Regions from separate parts of the Priestia sp. YIM B13490 genome, predicted to be linked through region 2. Evidence: riboswitches for the same ligand, from Rfam matches in the RefSeq annotation. Region 2 holds a riboswitch; each other region holds the start of a gene.
What was found. A riboswitch is a leader RNA that binds a small molecule or an ion and turns the genes downstream of it on or off. The one in region 2 is predicted to bind lysine.
Positions count from the first base shown of each region.

Region 1: linked by a shared signal. The riboswitch ahead of dapA (4-hydroxy-tetrahydrodipicolinate synthase) and the one ahead of lysA (diaminopimelate decarboxylase) in region 2 are both predicted to bind lysine.
Region 3: linked by a shared signal. The riboswitch ahead of ACFX4R_RS13570 (amino acid permease) and the one ahead of lysA (diaminopimelate decarboxylase) in region 2 are both predicted to bind lysine.
Region 4: linked by a shared signal. The riboswitch ahead of ACFX4R_RS15385 (aspartate kinase) and the one ahead of lysA (diaminopimelate decarboxylase) in region 2 are both predicted to bind lysine.

Region 1 covers NZ_JBHZOT010000007.1:215,807-220,664, reverse strand. Annotated here, with positions in the region: gene ACFX4R_RS21120 (CBS domain-containing protein) at 4-429, opposite strand; gene ACFX4R_RS21115 (DMT family transporter) at 798-1,643, shown strand; gene dapA (4-hydroxy-tetrahydrodipicolinate synthase) at 1,906-2,793, opposite strand; lysine riboswitch at 2,921-3,099, opposite strand; gene ACFX4R_RS21105 (hypothetical protein) at 3,358-3,615, opposite strand; gene ACFX4R_RS21100 (hypothetical protein) at 3,677-3,964, opposite strand; gene ACFX4R_RS21095 (H-type small acid-soluble spore protein) at 4,370-4,549, shown strand; gene ACFX4R_RS21090 (hypothetical protein) at 4,667-4,837, shown strand.
Region 2 covers NZ_JBHZOT010000003.1:530,358-535,215, forward strand. Annotated here, with positions in the region: gene ACFX4R_RS12625 (dicarboxylate/amino acid:cation symporter) at 1-774, opposite strand, end outside; gene lysA (diaminopimelate decarboxylase) at 827-2,155, opposite strand; lysine riboswitch at 2,301-2,483, opposite strand; gene ACFX4R_RS12635 (CBO0543 family protein) at 2,550-3,062, opposite strand; gene ACFX4R_RS12640 (NAD(P)/FAD-dependent oxidoreductase) at 3,398-4,516, shown strand; gene ACFX4R_RS12645 (YckD family protein) at 4,590-4,858, shown strand, end outside.
Region 3 covers NZ_JBHZOT010000003.1:715,925-720,782, reverse strand. Annotated here, with positions in the region: gene ACFX4R_RS13580 (GNAT family N-acetyltransferase) at 1-195, shown strand, start outside; gene ACFX4R_RS13575 (hypothetical protein) at 299-667, shown strand; gene ACFX4R_RS13570 (amino acid permease) at 704-2,143, opposite strand; lysine riboswitch at 2,246-2,430, opposite strand; TPP riboswitch at 2,605-2,705, shown strand; gene thiT (energy-coupled thiamine transporter ThiT) at 2,738-3,346, shown strand; gene ACFX4R_RS13560 (ethanolamine ammonia-lyase reactivating factor EutA) at 3,503-4,858, shown strand, end outside.
Region 4 covers NZ_JBHZOT010000004.1:197,899-202,756, forward strand. Annotated here, with positions in the region: gene ACFX4R_RS15375 (succinate dehydrogenase cytochrome b558 subunit) at 1-1, opposite strand, end outside; gene ACFX4R_RS15380 (YslB family protein) at 491-1,018, shown strand; gene ACFX4R_RS15385 (aspartate kinase) at 1,070-2,302, opposite strand; lysine riboswitch at 2,444-2,621, opposite strand; gene uvrC (excinuclease ABC subunit UvrC) at 2,687-4,453, opposite strand; gene trxA (thioredoxin) at 4,678-4,858, opposite strand, start outside.

The sequences.
Region 1 (4,858 bases), on a different contig from region 2:
TTTTTATTTATTAAGCTCAGCAGGAGCTGAAATATTCTCAAGAACTTTTCCTGTTTCTTTATTTGAAGTATTACTTACCGCTAAATCTCCCAGAGAAACCATTCCAATGAGTTTTCCACCTTCTACAATAGGAAGTCTGCGTATTTGATGCTGAGACATGAGATCTGAAGCCTGCTCTACAGACATGTATTTTGTACCAGTAATGACATCAGTGGTAATCATTTCAGATATTTGTGTATTCGTATTAAAATTATTAGCTAATCCCTTGACGACTAAATCACGATCCGTTATTAGGCCTATTAGTTTATCATTTTCACAAATTGGAATAACTCCTACATCTACATTCTTCATCATATTAGCTACCTCACCACATGAACTTTTAAGGTTACCTGTCTCAACATTAGAAGTCATCACTTCTGTTATATTCATAGCAACTCCTCCTTTATTTAATCATTGTCTTACTTCACTTGATTCCCGCACCTCATCTTCTAAAACGTCCATTTGAGTTTTAGGATACAAAGCTTTAGGTTTTAATGAGAAGAAAATGGTGAATGGATTTGAAAAATTCATCGCATTTTATTGGACAGTAAAAAGGTGTAAGAATAATAGGAAACGAGGTTTTAATAAAAGAGCACAATCCGTTGGTTCGTAATAAATTTATACTTCTCCTCTTCTCATCTTTATACTTTTACAAAAGAGTTATTCGAAACTATTTTTCATTAAATTGAAATATTAAAACTATTATATAAATTGTATAATTTAGTAGTATAAAAACTACTAGGAAGGAATTACACACTATGTTATGGTTTATATCTGCTTTAGGGACAGCTGTATGCTTCGGAGTAAATAATACTTTATTTAAATGGGGTGCTCTTCAACATTTATCTAAAGTGTGTATTCAACTTTTCTTTTATTGGATTTCTTTTTTTATCCTCTTATTATTTACTCTTATTAAAGGAAGTTTTGAATTTCACATTTTACCTATTTTAACGGGGGCACTAATCGGTATATTAAATGCCAATGGCAATATCCAAATGTCGAAAGCCTTTGAGAAAGGACCTGCGAGTATTACATCTACCATTATTGCGATGAATACAGTCATTGTTGTTATAGCTACATCCTTATTATTTCCTCAATCCATTCCTTTAACAAATTGGATTGGTATCGTCATTATTATATTGGCAGCTTGTATTATTCAGTATCAACCAAACAAAACGGCACACATAGAGTATAAATTATGGATTTTGAGCTGCTGTTTAGCTCTTCTATCTATCGGCACAGTTGGTGTTATTATGAAATTCAGCACGTATCAGCACTTTAGCATGGGTGAAATGCTTGTTTCAATGTATGGTGGAGGAGCTGTCTATTTAAGTTTATTAGCTCGGAAAGAATTTAAACAATTAACTGCACATAAAATTGAAATAAAGATAGGTATACTAGTTGGTATATTAAGTACGATTGGTTACAGCTGTTATTTATTCGCCCTAAAGGAAGGTCCATCCAGCGTGGTTTATCCAATCATTAGTTTAAATTGTATTGTTGTTTTAATTGGGAGCTTAATTATCTTTAAAGAAAGACTTAAAAAATATCAATTAATAGGAATTATTCTTACTTTATGCGGAATCGTGTTGACTAAGATATAAGTTTTTGCACCAATACCGACAGAAGAACGAACATATAGTGAAATAGGTCTCCCTCTGTATGGCAACTGAAGATGTATATAGTATACATACATAGAAAAAACAGAAAAACTCCCCCAATGCGTTAAGGGAGTTTTTCTGTTTTTAGGAGTTAGCTAAATGATGATTCATCCATCTTGAGCTTTGTGCACCAATCTTGCCTTAATGCATCGATTGAATCGGTCGTTTTAGCTATGCTCTCTCTTCTAATCTGTTTTTATTTATTTCAACAGGTAACGTTAATGCCGCTAGTTTGCAGAACTTCTTCTAGCGCACTTTGCTCTTTATTGCTTAAAGGAACCATTGGCAAACGAACACCGCCAACTTGTATTCCATTTAGATTTAATGCAGCTTTTACTGGTGAAGGACTTGGCGCAATAAATAATGCTCTCATAATTGGAAGCAGATTGCGATGTGTAGCAGCAGCTTTTTGGACATCGCCATTTTTGAAGGCATTAATCATTTCTTGCATATCATTGCCAATGATATGGGAAGCAACTGAAATAACTCCTGCCCCGCCAATTGCTAATACTGGTATTGTTAACCCATCATCGCCGCTGTATAGTGTAAAGTCGCTAGGTGTTTTGCTAATAATCTCTGCCATGGCATCCAAGTTGCCACTTGCTTCCTTAATTGATACAATATTAGGAATCTCTGATAGACGAACAATTGTTTCAACAGAAATGTTAACTACGCTTCGCCCTGGGATATTGTAAAGCATAACTGGTAAAGAGGTTGACTGGGCAATCGTTTTAAAGTGCTGGTACAAGCCTTCTTGAGACGGCTTATTATAGTATGGAGCAACGAGCATAATACCATCGACTCCTGTTTCCTCTGCAAGTTTCGTTAAGCTAATCGAAGCTTGCGTGTTGTTTGAGCCAGTTCCAGCGATGACGTGGACTCTTCCCGCAGCAGCTTCTACCACACATTGGAATAATTTAATTTTTTCTTCTGTGGTTAATGTTGGAGACTCTCCAGTTGTACCAGCTACAACTAAGCTATCTGTGCCATTTGTAATTAAATGCTCAACTAACATTTTCGTCGCGTTAAAATCAATTTCGCCATTCTGATCAAACGGGGTAACCATTGCTGTTAATACTTGGCCAAAATTCATAACTACACACCCTTTATAAATTTTTAAAAATTAGAGGGGTTAGGGCCATTCATAAGAAACGCAAAAAAGCAGCAACGAGGGATTCGTTGCTGCAGTAGAAACAATATTTATCAAAAATAGTTTCCGTGCGTAAGATAGCCCTCCATACAGTTTCCCATATGACAGTTCTGTATTTATTCAACAGCAGAACCAGCTTCAAGAACATGAGATTCTTTCGGCTTCGGCAAATACCCCTTTCCACAATTGTCATTGGATCTCATTCTCCTCAAATTGTATACTTATGATCTTTGCGCCTCTATCCTCACTTCAAAAAATATTGAAATAAGAAAATATTTAATTGAATTTAATATAACAGTAAATTTCCTTTCACGCAAGAATCATTTAAGTATAATTTTATGGAAACCTTGTAATTAAGTCCTTACACTTATTTTTGAGAGAATGACTCCGGATTATTGACTCAAACCCACAATCTCAGTATCACTCATATTACTATTTCACCTTTCTTTTTGCTATTCACCACATGTTTTAACTTACATATTATGCACATCATAAAAAGCCACCCGCTTAGAGTGACTTAGCATTAGGTTTATTCTTTACTTCATCAGGTACGTAATCTAAAAGTACGGATATTATTGTATTAAAATGCCATGGAGTAAGATTGTTGCCAGCACTTTCTTTTAACTCAGTTCTTAGCTTTTCACCCCATATAGGATATTTATTGTTGCTTTTTGCTTCCTCTAACATATAATCGACTACATTTAGTACTTTATAATATTCATTTTCTTTTGCGCTAATATAATAATCCCTTTGTTTATAGTTCATATCTCCAATCCCCTTTTGGTTATTTATGAACAATAAATTTTTTCATAAGATAGCATCAAATTTAGACTATATCTCTTATTTCCTTATAACATCTACATTGATTTAAATAGTTTATAATATCTTGGTTATTTACTTCTTTGATATTATCTCCAAAAAGTTCAACGGCACTTTCTAAATGTTCCCTTTTATTATCAATCGTTAGTACATATCGAAGTGCATCAACTACTGGTGCATTATGGTATGTACGACGAACGAAATACTCTTCGATTGCCTTATTTAAGTATTCTGATTCAGCCTTTCTAAATTTAGCTTCTGACCTTTGAAGGTTCTTTACCTCCATCTCTATCATAAACCCCTCATCCTCTCCAATTTAATTTACTATTTTATTCCCCTACTAGAAGTAAAATAAAACTTAGTTTGTATACAAATTAATATATTTTCTCAAAATAAAAAACACCTGTGAAGACAGATGTTTTTTGTAAACTTAACATATTAAAGGAGAAATGATTTGTCAGCAAAAGGAGGAATCTGATTAGGTACAGTATGTGCTCATTTTTCGTATTTATACGTATTCGAATTAAAGAATAAAATGAGGTTAAGCAAACCCATTGATGTTCGATTTTTGTAAGGTTAAAGGATAGATTAATTTTTGAGGGAATGAGTTGTAGCGTGTAGTCAAATTATTGTTGAGGAAATATAGCTTTATCTTTTAATTGATGCATTGCAGGGACATACTAAAAAATGAGGTGATAATATGGAAATAGATCGAGCTAAGCAAATTCTTTCTTCACCCAAGGAAATTGATGTTCATTACCACGGAGTTCCTATTTGGATTAAAAGTGTAGATGAAACATCAAGTATGGCTACCGTTCATGCGAGAGGAACACATGATGAAGACCGTATGGTTCCAGTCCTTGATTTAGAAGAAAAATAAAAAGTCACAAAGGAAGGATATGGAATTTTCATATTCTTTTCTTCCATCTCCAAATAGAACCGAATAACTAATACCATATTTCTCTAAGCTTTATTTATAAGAAAAAAGAGGTGCAGCATGAAAGAGAAAAAAGAACCACAATTCAGAAGTGGCGAGCTAGAAAATGCGGAACTAAAAGGCTATTATGGAATGGATCCTGAAACTAGCCTTCAATCTGTTAATTTTGCTACGACAGAGAACCCATACTTAAATGAACATTACCAGGAAGATTCTAAAGAAAATGAATAAAGAGGGAAGAAAATAACCGAT
Region 2 (4,858 bases):
TGCATTTTTCCAAAACAGCTTAATTCCTGCTTTACCGCCAGCAATCCATGCATATAGCGTAAAGAAACCGAAATAGTAAACGATTGCAATTAATAAATAAAGAATAAATGCTCTAGCGTACCCTTGTAAGATCTTTGGTCCAAGTTCTCCTACTACAGTAGCGAAATAGCATCCTAAACCAATTGGGGCATAGTACATCACAATTTTAACAACCTTCATCGATACTTCTTGACCCGAAGTCAGAAATTTCGCCATAGGCTGTCCTTTTTCGCCAGCCATCGTTGTAGCAATACCGAAAATAACGGCAAAGACAATTAATTGTAAAATGTGCTCTTTCGAAAATAACTGAACAAAATCAGGTACAGTAAATGTACTAACAAGCTGAGTTAAAAGCGTCATTTTTTCAGCTGTATTTTCACTGTCACCCATCAATTCTTTAATGGCAGAAGTATCTACATTATGTAGCGGATTGTAAAGTGATGCGCCTAAAAAGCCTAAAACGGCTGAAACAGCAGCAGTGGCGATAAACACAACGGCGATACCTAGCATAATTTTACCAAGACGCTTCATTTCATTCATGTTTGCGATCGCCGAAGCCACACTAAAAAAGACAAGGGGAACGATAATCATGAACATTAAATTAAGAAACAAATCACCAAAGGGCTTTACGACTGCCACATCCGGCCCGATAGCATATCCTGCTATCCCGCCAATTAAAATAGCGAGAAGCAGAATAAGCGATGATCTGTACGTTTTAAATACACTTAAAACCATAGTTAGATTTCCTCCAAACAACAATAGCTTCTTTACTACGCAAGAACAGCTATTATTTGCTCATTGCATACGTAGTAACGACTGGCTTTACATCTTTACGCACCAAATCTTCGTATGTTTCTCGCTCTACAGCAAGACGAGCTTCTCCATTTTTTACAAATACAACAGCAGGGCGCGGAATACGGTTGTAATTGCTAGCCATTGAATAGTTGTAGGCACCTGTAGAGGACACTGCTAATAAATCTCCTTGATTAACGCGCGGTAAATCAATATCCCAAATAAGCATATCTCCTGATTCACAGCATTTACCCGCAATTGATACTGTTTCATCTTTTTTATCCGTCACTCTATTAGCCAAGACAGCTTCATGTTTTGCATCGTAAAGAGCAGGACGGATATTATCAGTCATACCGCCGTCAATTCCTACGTATTTTCGTACACCTGGAATCTCCTTCGTTGATCCAATTGTATAAAGCGTTGTACCTGCTTCTCCTACGATGCTTCTTCCAGGCTCAATCCAGACTTCTGGAAGGGTATAATTCTGTTCAGTTAACGTGCGGCTTAGCTTTTCTGTCAGTGCATCTACATAATACTCAACTGGAAGAGGAGAGTCGCTTTCGGTATAACGAATACCAAAACCACCACCTACGTTTAAAACTTTTACTTCAAATTCCATTTTATCACGAATGCTGAATAAGAAATCAGTTAAAATATCAATGGCGCGAGAAAAACCATCTACTTCAAAAATTTGCGAACCAATATGACAATGAATGCCTAAAAGATCGTAGTAAGGCTTTTCTAACGCAGAACTTACCGCTTTCATGGCTTGGTCATTGGAAAGACCAAATCCAAACTTGGAGTCTTCCTGTCCGGTCATAATATATTCATGTGTATGGGCTTCAATTCCTGGAGTAACACGCAGAAGAATAGATGCTTTCTGTTTGCGCTCAGCTGCTAAGGCATGCAAAACTTCAAGTTCGGTAAAGTTATCAACAACAAAACAGCCAATATTCGCATCAAGAGCCATTTCCATTTCTTCAATCGTTTTATTATTGCCGTGAAAATGAATGCGTTCAGCTGGATATCCAGCTTCAAGCGCTGTAAATAATTCGCCTCCTGAGACCACATCTAGTGACATATCAAGCTTCGTTAAAAGGCTAGCCATTTCCATACAAAGAAATGCTTTCCCTGCATAGGCGATTTGATATGAAAATCCGCTTCTTCGAAAGGCTGAATGGAAGGCCTTGCATTTCGTTTCAATTAATTCTTGATCGTAGATGTATAGGGGAGTGCCGTATTGTTTTTTCAGTTCGACCGTATCGCACTGCCCAATTTCTAAATGATTGCTGCTGTTAATTTTACTCGTTCCATGTAAGTACATAATCCGTATCCCTCCATTTAAATCATTCAACTATAACTTTGAACTTTGATGGTCAGTAGAAAAACACAAAAAAGACCCGTGAAGTGATGTTCACGCGTCTTGGTTTCATAATAATAAAGTATTATTACATTCTAGGCATCAACATCTCTTCAATAGCTCTCCACAAACCAAATGGTTTGTGACAGCTCAGCATTTATTCAATACTGAACCAGTATATGAACACAATGGATGTTTATATACTTCGGCACGAAATCCCTTTTACTTATCTTCACAGACTCCATTAGTCTCCAATAAGTGACTCTTGATTTCATGCACCTCTATTCTCAGAGAGGAAAATTATATTTAAATGTAATTCCTATTATATTTCCTTTTCCTCCGTCTAGTCAATGAAAAGTTAAGGCATAGGAATATCAAAAAAAATAAATAAGAAAGCTATGAAGCTTCCAGATAGAATCCAAGCGACCAGTGCTGTCTTCTGATGAATGACTAAAAGTGAGAACGTGGCAATGTTGAAGAGAAAAGAACACAGCAGCGACCATCCATAATGATGAGTGATACTGTGATTAACATAAGCAATGAACTCAATCACAGTAAATAAAAGCGCCCACAAAAGAATCCACCACAGCCTGCCGCTTACATGCAGCGGCAGCCTTCCTAAAAAAACCGGTATAACAAACGGATAAATAATTAAAGTTATTCCAAGGGAAACCATTAGGTGATCGGGTAGAAAAAGGTGATCAATACCTACAGGGTGAAATACCCATACGCGGTGATGAAACAGCAGCACTTCATAAAGCAAATTCCCTGTGACCCAAAACAGCAAAGTAGGATAGTATTCTTGATACCTTCGCCACTTGCCAAATAGTAAACCAAGAATGATGAAAAATAATACAAATGAAGATTGCATACGCTCTCCTTAAAATAATGGTTATTTCTTTTTATTTACATATTATAGTGGTTTTATTCTTTCATTTTTTTATTCAGAAACTATAATAAAAAAGCGGTAAGCGCAGTGTTAAATATGGGTGATCACTATTTGTGGTTTGCTTCATCTCACCATAATTCCCGTAAAAGAACTTATTGCGCTTTTGTTTACAATGAAAGGAGCTATATGTCAAAGTCAGCAAGATTCAAAAATAAGCTCAAGATAGCTTCGCCTAGTATGTGACTTCTTTTTTTGCTATGCTAAAGTTGCGTACATATAGCATGAGAATATTAGAAGAAAGAAAAGGGTGTTTTGGTATGAAAACATACATCGTAGTTGGAGCTGGGGTACTTGGAGCTTCTACAGCATATCATTTAGCAAAAGCAGGAGCAGATGTGACATTGATAGATCGCAAGGATGCAGGTCAAGCTACTGATGCAGCAGCAGGAATTGTTTGCCCATGGCTTTCGCAGCGTCGAAATAAAGCATGGTACCGCTTAGCAAAAGGCGGCGCTAAGTACTATCAAACATTAATTCAGCAATTAGAAGAAGATGGAGAAACGGATACGGGATATAAGCGAGTAGGAGCAATTAGCTTACATACTGATGAGCAAAAACTTAAAAAAATGGAAGAAAGAGCATATAAGCGTCGGGAAGAAGCTCCTGAAATAGGCGAGATTACACGTTTATCCGCTAAAGAAACACAGGCTTTGTTTCCGGTTCTTTCGGAAGAATACAGTTCAGTTCATATTAGTGGAGCCGCTCGCGTTAACGGAAGAGCTCTTCGAAACGCACTTGTGAATGCAGCGAAGAAAAACGGTGCAAAAATAATAGAAGGAAACGCAGAACTACTTTATGAAAATAATCAAGTAACGGGCGTTTCCGTAAATGGACAAACCCTTCTAGCAAGTACAACAATCGTAACGGCAGGAGCGTGGGCAAATCAATTACTAGAGCCTCTTGGAGTGAAATTTTTAGCAAGCTTTCAAAAAGCGCAAATTGTCCACTTGCATCTCCCTGATGTAGATACAAAAGACTGGCCCGTTGTGATGCCTCCAAGCGATCAATATATTCTTTCATTTGAACAAGGTCAAATTGTCATTGGAGCAACACATGAAAACGACACGGGCTATGATTTGAGAGTAACTGCTGGGGGGATGCATGAGATTTTTTCAAAGGCCTTATCAATTGCTCCCGGCTTAACAGAAAGCACAGTCTTAGAAACAAGGGTAGGGTTTCGACCATTTACTCCAGGATTCTTGCCAGTCATTGGAGCTCTTCCGGCTTACGAAGGAATACTAGTAGCGAATGGTCTCGGAGCTTCAGGCTTAACGTCGGGTCCTTATCTTGGTTCAGAGCTTGCTAAATTAGCACTTGAAATGGAAATGGAAATTGATCTTAGCGACTATGATGTAGGAGGAGCTATCGAGTCTTAAGCAAACAGAATGAATGAAAACAAATAGAAGTTCGCAAACTATAACTACTATATGATGAAAGGAAGTAGATTGTTTGCGAAAGATTATGATAAGTGCAGCAACAGCTTTTTTATTTATGAGCGCGACGCCTGTATTAGCGGAAAATAATCCTCAGCCAGAAACAAAAGACGTGCAGTTGACGTCTGAGCAAAAGCAGGAACTGTCCGTGCTGTACAAAGAAATGCTAGCAAAAAAGAAAGAAATACTTTCAAAATATGTGGAGTACGGGGTGCTAAGCAAAACGGAGAGTCAAAACATTTCTTCACATATGGAAAATCGCTATCAGCATATGGAGCAAAATGG
Region 3 (4,858 bases), 190 kb from region 2:
CAGCTTATGAAGCGAATTTTGGAACTAGCTAAAGAACTCAACCATCACGTTGTCATTTCAGGGATTACAAAAGGGAATGATATCAGTATCAAAATGCATGAGCAATTTAATTTTACATTTTGCGGAGAATTTAAAGAAGTAGGCTGGAAATTCGATCAGTGGCAAGATGTGCTTTTTTATCAGCTTATTTTATAAGATGTATGACACCTTTACACATTGTAACGTTTTAGTTTCATGTGTAAAGGTTATTAAAATAATAAGTCGTTTTATTATTTTAATACGAAAGGTGTTAGCTATCATGAATACACGTTTTCAATATCAGCATCTAAGAGCTATTCCAAAGACATGGTCAAAAAAAGAACTGCATATCCAGCTGAATAGAATCAAACACAATTCTGAACTATCTACTATAGCAGCAGATCCACTTTTTCATCTGTTAGAATGTACCCATTCGGGCCTTCAAACTAAACAAGAAATCATAGACTACATCCAAAGCATTCCTACTCATCAACTTCCATCTTTTGTAACCCATTTAAGCAGGTTAGTTCAGCGTATTTATTATATAGAAGCTGCTGATTACTGTAATCGTCCCCTCAAAGGTTATATGCTTGTTATGAAAAATCAGCCCGCCTATATATCTCTTCATTTTGCTGATCAGATCACATAAAAAAAGCTCTCTATTCTTTTGAATAGAGAGCTTTTTTTATTCGTATTTTTTCACTGTTACTTGGCATTCTTTTAACGGAATAAGTTTTGACTTTTTCGTCCATTTGTATCCTAACCAAACAATTAAGAATAAAGGAAGTCCGATATAAGAAACAAGTACACCGTACCAGTCAATCGAATCACCCATAAACGCCGAATAGTTTTGACCTAAAATGACAACAGCACATAAAATAAAGGCAAAGATAGGACCAAACGGGAAAAGTTTTGCATGATATGGAAGTTCACTCAAATCATGACCTTGGGCAACAAATGCTCTTCTAAAACGATAGTGGCTGATGGCAATTCCTAACCAAGCAATAAAACCAGACATACCAGAAGCGTTAAGTAACCACGTGTATACCGCACCGTCTCCAAAAAATGAAGCACCAAATGCAAGTGTACCGACAAGTGCCGTTGCGATTAAAGCATTCACTGGAACGCCTCGTTTATTCACTTTTGCTAAGAACCTTGGTGCTTTTCCATCTTTCGCTAAGTTCCACAGCATACGCGTAGAAGCATACATACCTGAGTTACCAGCAGATAAAACGGCTGTTAAAATAACGGCATTGATAGCTGATGCTGCAAACGCCAGACCTGCTCGTTCGAATATTAAAGTAAATGGACTTACTCGCACATCATCACTTGCTAATGAATCGGCTGTGTATGGAATAAGCATTCCGATAACAAAAATAGCTAAAATATAAAATAACAAGATGCGCCAGAAGACTTGTTTAACTGCGCGAGGAACCGTTTTTTCCGGATCTTCACTTTCTCCAGCTGCGACTCCAAGCAACTCTGTTCCTTGAAATGAAAAACCAGCAGCCATAAAAATACCTAAGACAGTAAAGAATCCACCGTGAATGGGTCCATCACCAAGCGTGAAGTTTTTAAACCCTGGTGCTTCATTGTTAAAGATACCAAAAATCATCATAATGCCAATAACTAAAAAGATGATAACCGTTACTACTTTAATTAACGAAAACCAAAATTCAGATTCACCAAATCCTCTTACAGAAAGGTAGTTAAGCCCAAACATAATTAATAAAAACAGGGCACTCCATAAAATAGAAGAAGAGTTTGGGAACCAAAATTTCATAATAAGGGCTCCAGCAGATAATTCAGCTGCAATCGTAATAGCCCAGTTATACCAATAGTTCCAGCCGAGAGCGAAACCAAAGGATGGATCTACAAACCGAGACGCATACGTACTAAATGAACCGGCTTCAGGCATATAAGCTGCGAGCTCCGCTAGGCTGGTCATCAAAAAGTAAACCATGACACCAATGATAGCGTAAGCTAAAAGCGCTCCCCCAGGTCCTGCTGTGTGAATTGCTCCACCACTTGCTAGGAATAAGCCGGTTCCGATGGCTCCTCCTAATGAAATCATCGTTAAGTGGCGAGATTTCAACCCACGTTTTAATTCTTGCTGCTCTTGCATAGATAAATACTCCTTTCGAATGTACGGAAAGAGACGGGATAACATAAAAAAAGCCCGCAGTATATGTGCGCGCTTTTAAATCTGAAAACCGCGTCAACCTTCCGTGAAGATAGCTCTTCACATCACTCGCATGATGTGACAGTTCTGTTCCTGTTCGGAGACAGCCCCAGCTTAAATCAACCGAGAAGTGATCTAAACTTCGGCAATTTTTCCTTTCAAGCAACATCCTCAATGTTCTCTGCATTTCCGTTGCTTTACTATTAAAAACTGCGACCTCTACCTCATCGATTAGGATGAGGGTTTTTTATATTCATTTGACATAAAAGAAGTATACCAAATACTAAAACGATTGTCATTATAAAAAATAGATTCAGAAAATAGAAACATCTTTGAAATCTCTCGAATCTATTTTGCTACATATGGTATAATGAATGTTGTCATAATACTACATAAATATCCGAACGTACCACAGGGGGAGCCGCCGTGCTGAGAGTGAACAAATTGTTCAGACCCTTCGAACCTGTTAGTTAACGCTAGCGTAGGAATGTGGGAATAGTAGCATATATTTGCTTACTCCTGTGTAAACCGTTTGATATGAATGATTCAAAAACAGGAGTGAGAAACGTGAATAAAGCATTACCTTTACAGGCTAAAATTGAAATAGCTATTTTTGCAGCATTAGCACTTCTACTTGATCTTTTGCCTTCCATTAAGATTGCAACGGCTGTGAGTATTTCGTTCTCCATGGTGCCCATTTTTATTATGTGCTTTCGCTGGGGAGTAAAAGGCGGGGCTCTATCTGGTCTATTATGGGGGCTGTTGCAGTTGGCAACAGGAACGGCTTATATTTTAACAGCGCTACAAACGTTTATTGAATATATTGTGGCTTTTGCTTTTATAGGTTTTGGAGGTATTTTTTCGCAATCTATTAAAACAAATTTAGCTAACAATAACAGATCAAAAGCTTTTGTTTTGATTGTTTTATCCCTTGTTATCGGCAGCTTCGCACGGTATTTCTGTCACTTTATTGCGGGTATTATTTTTTGGGGATCATATGCGCCAAAGGGTATGTCCGCTCTATGGTATTCTTTTTCAATGAACGGTATTTCAATGGTAGGGTCACTAATAGCCTGCTTAATCATTCTTTCACTATTAATTCCATCCGCATCAAGAATGATTGTAACTAAATCACACTCATCATAAGCAAAAAGACTAAATCTACCAAGATTTAGTCTTTTTTGTCATTTGTCACCTTTGTTTACACAAAAGTGTGTCAGGTTTGATAACATAGTTAGTGAAATATTCAAAAAACTGTTTTATGATAATCACCATATTCAAACGAGATAAGGGATTGATAGCATGCTACAGAAATGGATAACGAGCATAGGTTTAGATATCGGAACAAGCACAACAAAACTGATTGTAAGCAAGCTGTTAATAGCAAATCAACAAAATCAGTTTACGCTGCCAGGCTGTCAAATTATTGATCGTCGCGTAACGTATGTAAGTTCTATCTACACCACCCCTATGCTAAACGATGTTGAAATCGATGTTCAAAGATTAACGGTACTACTAGAACAAGAGTATAAGAACGCAGGAATCTCCTTAGATCAAGTGGAGGCAGGTGCTGTGATCATCACAGGAGAAACGGCCAGAAAGCAAAATGCAGAAAGTATCGTTCACTATCTAGCCGAACATGCTGGGGATTTTGTTGTTGCAACAGCCGGCGCTGACTTAGAGGGAATATTAGCAGCAAAAGGATCGGGAGCAATAGAGCGTTCTGCTGAAACAAATGCAGTAATTGCCAATATTGATGTAGGAGGAGGCACTGCTAACATCGCTTTATGTCAAAATGGAAAAGTGATAGAAACGTTTACACTGCATGTAGGCGGGAGATTAATTCGACTAAATGAAGACGGTCTTGTTACCTACGTTTCGTCTCATTTAACTGAATTTTTGAAAAATAATTCTTTGACACTGCGAGAAGGTGAAAAAGCAGCATTTGAAAAGCTCTCGTCTATCTGTCAATTACTAGCTGAAGAAACCGTGAATTATGTAAAAGCGCTGAATCAAAATTCCTCGCTGCTCGTTTCTCCTCATACAAGATCTTCTATACATCCTGAAACGATCATGGTTTCAGGAGGAGTAGGAGCAATGATGGAGAAGCAAAAGCCAATAACAGTGAAGGAAGTGGCCATACACGGAGACGTTGGTCCGCTTCTAGCATATCATTTTCAATCCATCCAAGTATCTCAATCCGCTGAGACAACGCGCGCTACTGTAATTGGGGCTGGTATGCAAAATACAGAAGTTAGCGGATCAACCGTATATATTGGATCGAAGCGGCTGCCGTTAAAAAATATCCCGATTGTAGAGATACCCGTTCAGCAAGAAGAGACGTGGAATCCGCAGCTGTTTCAAGAAAGAGTTCGAGCGGCATGTATGCAGGCTTCAACTATTTTCAGCGCAGAAGACCCCCCTGCTGCTATTGCTTTATCTCATTTTCCTTACTGCAGCTATAAGATGCTTCAAGAATTAGCAAAAATAATAAGCGATGAATTTATTGCTTGTTTTAAGGGAGCTAAGTGCCTCGTTATTCTATGCGAACAAGATATTGCAAAAGCTTTAGGACAAGCACTAGCTAAACAGAGGAAAGAGTTAGAAATTATTTGTTTAGATCAAATTGATTTTACACACGGAGATTACATCGATCTA
Region 4 (4,858 bases), on a different contig from region 2:
TCTGCGTAGACCCCCCTTAGTTAAATGAACATAGTTTGTGAAGAACTTTCTTACTCCCACTAGACAAATAGATTAATCGTGAATACAGGAAATGAAAACCTTTGCATTTCCTAATAAAGTATGTGACAGGTTAATTTTACTCCCATCGATTAAGAGCGTCAAGGCAAGATGTTTAAATCTTCTATAAAATATAAATTTATAAAATTTTATATTTGTTAACGCTTACTGTATTGATGTTACAGATTTTTTCTTTCTATTATAATATTGCTTGCCACAAATAAGTAAGCGTTTACTTTATGCTTTTATTGTAAACAAGTTCACAAAACATTTACACAGGTAAAAGTACCCTTTTAAAAGGTATATTATGGATTTTTCATCTTTACATCTAACTCTTTTTACCATAATAAAGATCCTCTTACATTTTATTAAAAAAATGCGTGAGAGGTTTTTTAGATTTGTATATAATAGTAGTAAAGAAAGAGGGGAAAGCATGAGCAATTTACAAACAGAATCACAGCAAGAACTTGAAGAGACGATGGAAACATCAGAACCTAATGTCACAGCTGAAACAGAGAGAACTCTTGATCACGTTTCATATTTCGGATACAGCCTTTTGCGTGACGTGTTAATTCCAGAGCTTCTTGGAGACGAAACAAATACCATTTCATACTGGGCAGGAAAACACCTTGCTCGGAAATACCCATTAAATACAATGGATGAAATCGTCGCTTTTTTTAAAGCAGCTTCCTGGGGAACACTGACGCTTGCAAAAAAAGATAAATATTCACTCGAGCTTGAGTTATCAGGTGATGTGGTCAGCAAAAGATTTCAGCAGGAAACTTGTTCGTTTCATCTTGAGTCAGGATTTGTGGCTGAACAGATTCAGCGTCAAAACAACTGCCTAACAGAAGCCTACTTAACACATAAAGAAAAGAACGGAAAAGTGCTGATTTCCGTGCAGTGGGACCGAAAAGATATCTTACCTACCGAAACACGCGCGGAGCGTTATAAAAAGTAGGAAATACGTATATATAAAAGACGTGGAGATACCACGTCTTTTTTCTCTTCTTTATACTTGCACTGCTTGCTGCTCTTCTAATTCAAATGCTACGTGAAGCGTCTCAACAGCTTTTACCATATCAGCATGCGGTACAACTGTAGATACTTTAATTTCAGACGTGCTGACCATCTTCACTTCAATTTTCTCTCCTGCCAGCACTTCAAACATTTCGGCTGCAACGCCTGGATTAGAAATCATGCCAGAGCCGACAATTGATACTTTAGCCAAACCGCTTTCATGTTCAATACGCGTATATCCCAAAGTAGATTTATACTCTTTTAAGACGGCAAGAGCGGCGTCTACGTCTACGGTTTTAATAGAAAATGAGATAGAGAGACGATTATTAGCCGTTACGTTTTGAATAATAATGTCCACATTTAACTGTTCTTTTGCTAATGCTGTAAAAATAGTAGAAAGAGTTTGCAACTCGTTGTTTAACCCTTCAATTGTCACTCGTGAAATATTATCTTCAAACGCAATTCCTCTTACGACTAAGTTTTGTTCCATTGAAACTTCCTCCTCAACAATCGTTCCATTCTCGTTTTCTAAGCTTGAACGCACTTCTAGCGGTACCTGATAATTTTTTGCAAACTCAACAGCGCGCGGATGCAGCACCCCTGCTCCCAAATTAGCTAATTCTAACATTTCGTCATATGAAATAGAGTGAAGCTTACGAGCATCTTCTACATAGCGCGGATCTGTCGTAAACACTCCTGTTACATCTGTATAAATATCACATTTTGCAGCTTTTAATGCTGCGGCAAGAGCTACTGCCGTCGTGTCAGAGCCGCCTCGACCTAATGTTGTAATGCTACCATCTCCTGAACAGCCTTGGAATCCAGCTACTACTACGATTCGGCCTCTATCTAATTGGCTTTGAATACGAGTCGTGTCAATGTGCTGGATTCGTGCATTGCTGTGAACTGCTTCCGTCTGGATACCAGCTTGCCAACCTGTTAGCGAAGTTGCTTCATACCCTTTATATTGAAGGGCCATTGTTAACAGGGAAATCGTTACTTGTTCTCCAGTTGTAAGAAGCATATCCATTTCGCGTTTGCTTGGACTGTCCGTAATATCACTTGCTAATTTCACCAGTGCATCTGTAGTTTTGCCCATTGCCGATACAACAACAACTACTTGGTTACCGCGCTCTGCTTCTTGAATAACACGGTTTGCTACATGTTGGATACGTTCAACAGAACCAACAGATGTTCCACCAAATTTTTGAACGATTAATGCCATAATTTTGTTCATTCCTTTTCAATAAATTTGCATATGCAGGATGATGAGAAGCTAAATTTTTTTACTCAGACAATAAAAAAAGCAATGAGATGAGCTCTCATTGCTTAACGAACGAAAATTATAAAACATAACCGTCCACTGCCGTGAGATAGCTCTCCAAGAATCTACATCTTGACAATCCTACGTTTATTCAACGCAGAACCAGCAATCATTACTATGAGGTAATGTTCACTTCGGCAAATTTCCCTTTCCGCATCATTCATAAGAGCTCATACCCTTCCTGATACGTACTGATTAAATTTGCACCTCTATCTTCACTTCATTTGATGAAGTGTCGTATGAAATTAGTTAATAGCTTATCAAATATTTTCTATTATTTCAAGACTATTTTTGCAATGTTTCATAAATTTTTTCAGCGATGTTTTGAGGAACACCTGAATTTCGAATATCATCAACCGTTGCTTCTTTCAATTTTTTCACCGAACCAAAATACTTTAACAAAGCTTTTTTACGTTTTTCGCCCACTCCCGGAATATCGTCCAGAACAGACTGAAAAGCGGACTTAGAGCGCACTTGACGGTGGAAGGTAATCGCAAAACGGTGAACTTCATCTTGAATTCGCTGAAGCAAATAAAATTCTTGACTATTGCGTTCGAGCGGTATGATTTGAGGAGGCTCACCAATCATCAGGTTGGAGGTTCTGTGCTTATCATCTTTGACAAGACCTGCTGTAGGCACTAAAAGTCCCAATTCATTTTCGAGAACGTCCTGTACTGCAGCTAAATGCCCTTTGCCTCCATCTACAACAATTAAATCTGGAAGCGGAAGACCCTCTTTTAACGCTCTGGAATACCGTCTGCGAACGACTTCTCTCATGGAACTGTAATCATCTGGTCCCTTTACGGTCTTAATTTTATATTTGCGATATTCTTTCTTTTCCGGTTTCCCATCAACAAAAACAATCATCGCAGAAACGGGATCTGTCCCTTGAATATTTGAATTATCAAATGCTTCAATCCGATAAGGAGCGGCAATTCCAAGCTCTTCTCCTAACCGTTCAACTGCGCCAACCGTGCGCTCTTCATCTCGTTCAATTAAATAGAATTTTTCACCGAGCGCAATTTTTGCATTTTTACACGCAAGTTCTACTAATTCTTTCTTTTTGCCTCGCTTTGGATGCTGAACCTCTACTTCTACTAATTTCTCAGCCAACTCTGCATCAATCGTTGCTGGAACCATTACTTCTTTTGGCTTAATATTTTTGGCATAAAACTGACCGATAAAAGTTAAGAAATCTTCTTCTGGCTCTTTATAAAAAGGAAACATAGAAACTTCTCGCTCAATTAACTTCCCTTGGCGAATAAAGAAAACTTGAACACACATCCAGCCTTTATCATAAGAATAGCCAAACACATCTCGATTGACAAAATCATTAAACGTTACTTTTTGCTTTTCCATTGTCGCTTCGATATGAGCAATTTGATCTCGATATTCTTTAGCCCGTTCAAAGTCAAGTTCTTCTGAAGCTTTTAACATTTTTTCAGTTAATTCTGTTTTGACATGCTCATATCCACCATTTAAAAACCGCGTGATATTTTCAATAATTTGTTTGTTTTGCTCTTCTTTTACTTCTTTTACGCAAGGAGCTAGGCATTGCCCGATATGGTAATACAAACAAGGTCTGTCTGGCATGGTAGAGCACTTTCTTAATGGATAAATGCGATCAAGAAGCCGCTTTGTTTCATTTGCAGCTTGAACGTTAGGATAAGGCCCGAAGTATTTCCCTTTATCTTTTTTTATTTTTCTTGTAATAACAAGTCGGGGCTGCTTTTCAGCTGTAATCTTAATAAAGGGATAACCCTTATCATCTTTAAGCATGATATTGTATTTTGGATCATGCTTTTTAATTAAATTCATTTCTAAAATAAGTGCTTCTAAATTAGAAGATGTGACGATATATTCAAAATCGACAATGTCGTTTACAAGTCGAAGCGTCTTTCCGTCATGAGATCCGGTAAAGTAGGAGCGCACTCGATTTTTTAATACTTTTGCTTTTCCTACGTAAATGACCGTTCCATATTTATCTTTCATCAAGTAACAGCCGGGCTGATCCGGTAAAATAGCCAGCTTTTCTTTTAAATAATCGTTCATATTTTTCTCCTTCCTCTTCTCTTACTCTGTCCATCTATACATTCGCTTATGAAGCGTAATCTACATTCTTTCCTGCTTTACAATACATGCACATAAGCCGGATTTATGGCGGTGTTCCTTACATCTAGTATAAAACAAACGAACGCATATTCGCTAAATAAAAGTATTCCCAAAAGAGAAAAAGTGGAGAAAAAGAAAAAACCTAGCCTGAGCTAGGTTTTGACTTACGCGTGTTTATTAATTAATTCTGTTAATGCTTCTTTTGGTTGGAAACCAACTACTTGGTCAACTTTCTCTCCATCTTTAAATAATACTAAAGTTGGGATACTCATAACACCAAATTTTCCAGCCGTTTCTTGGTTTTCATCAACGTCTACTTTCACGATTTTAACTTTATCGTTAAGT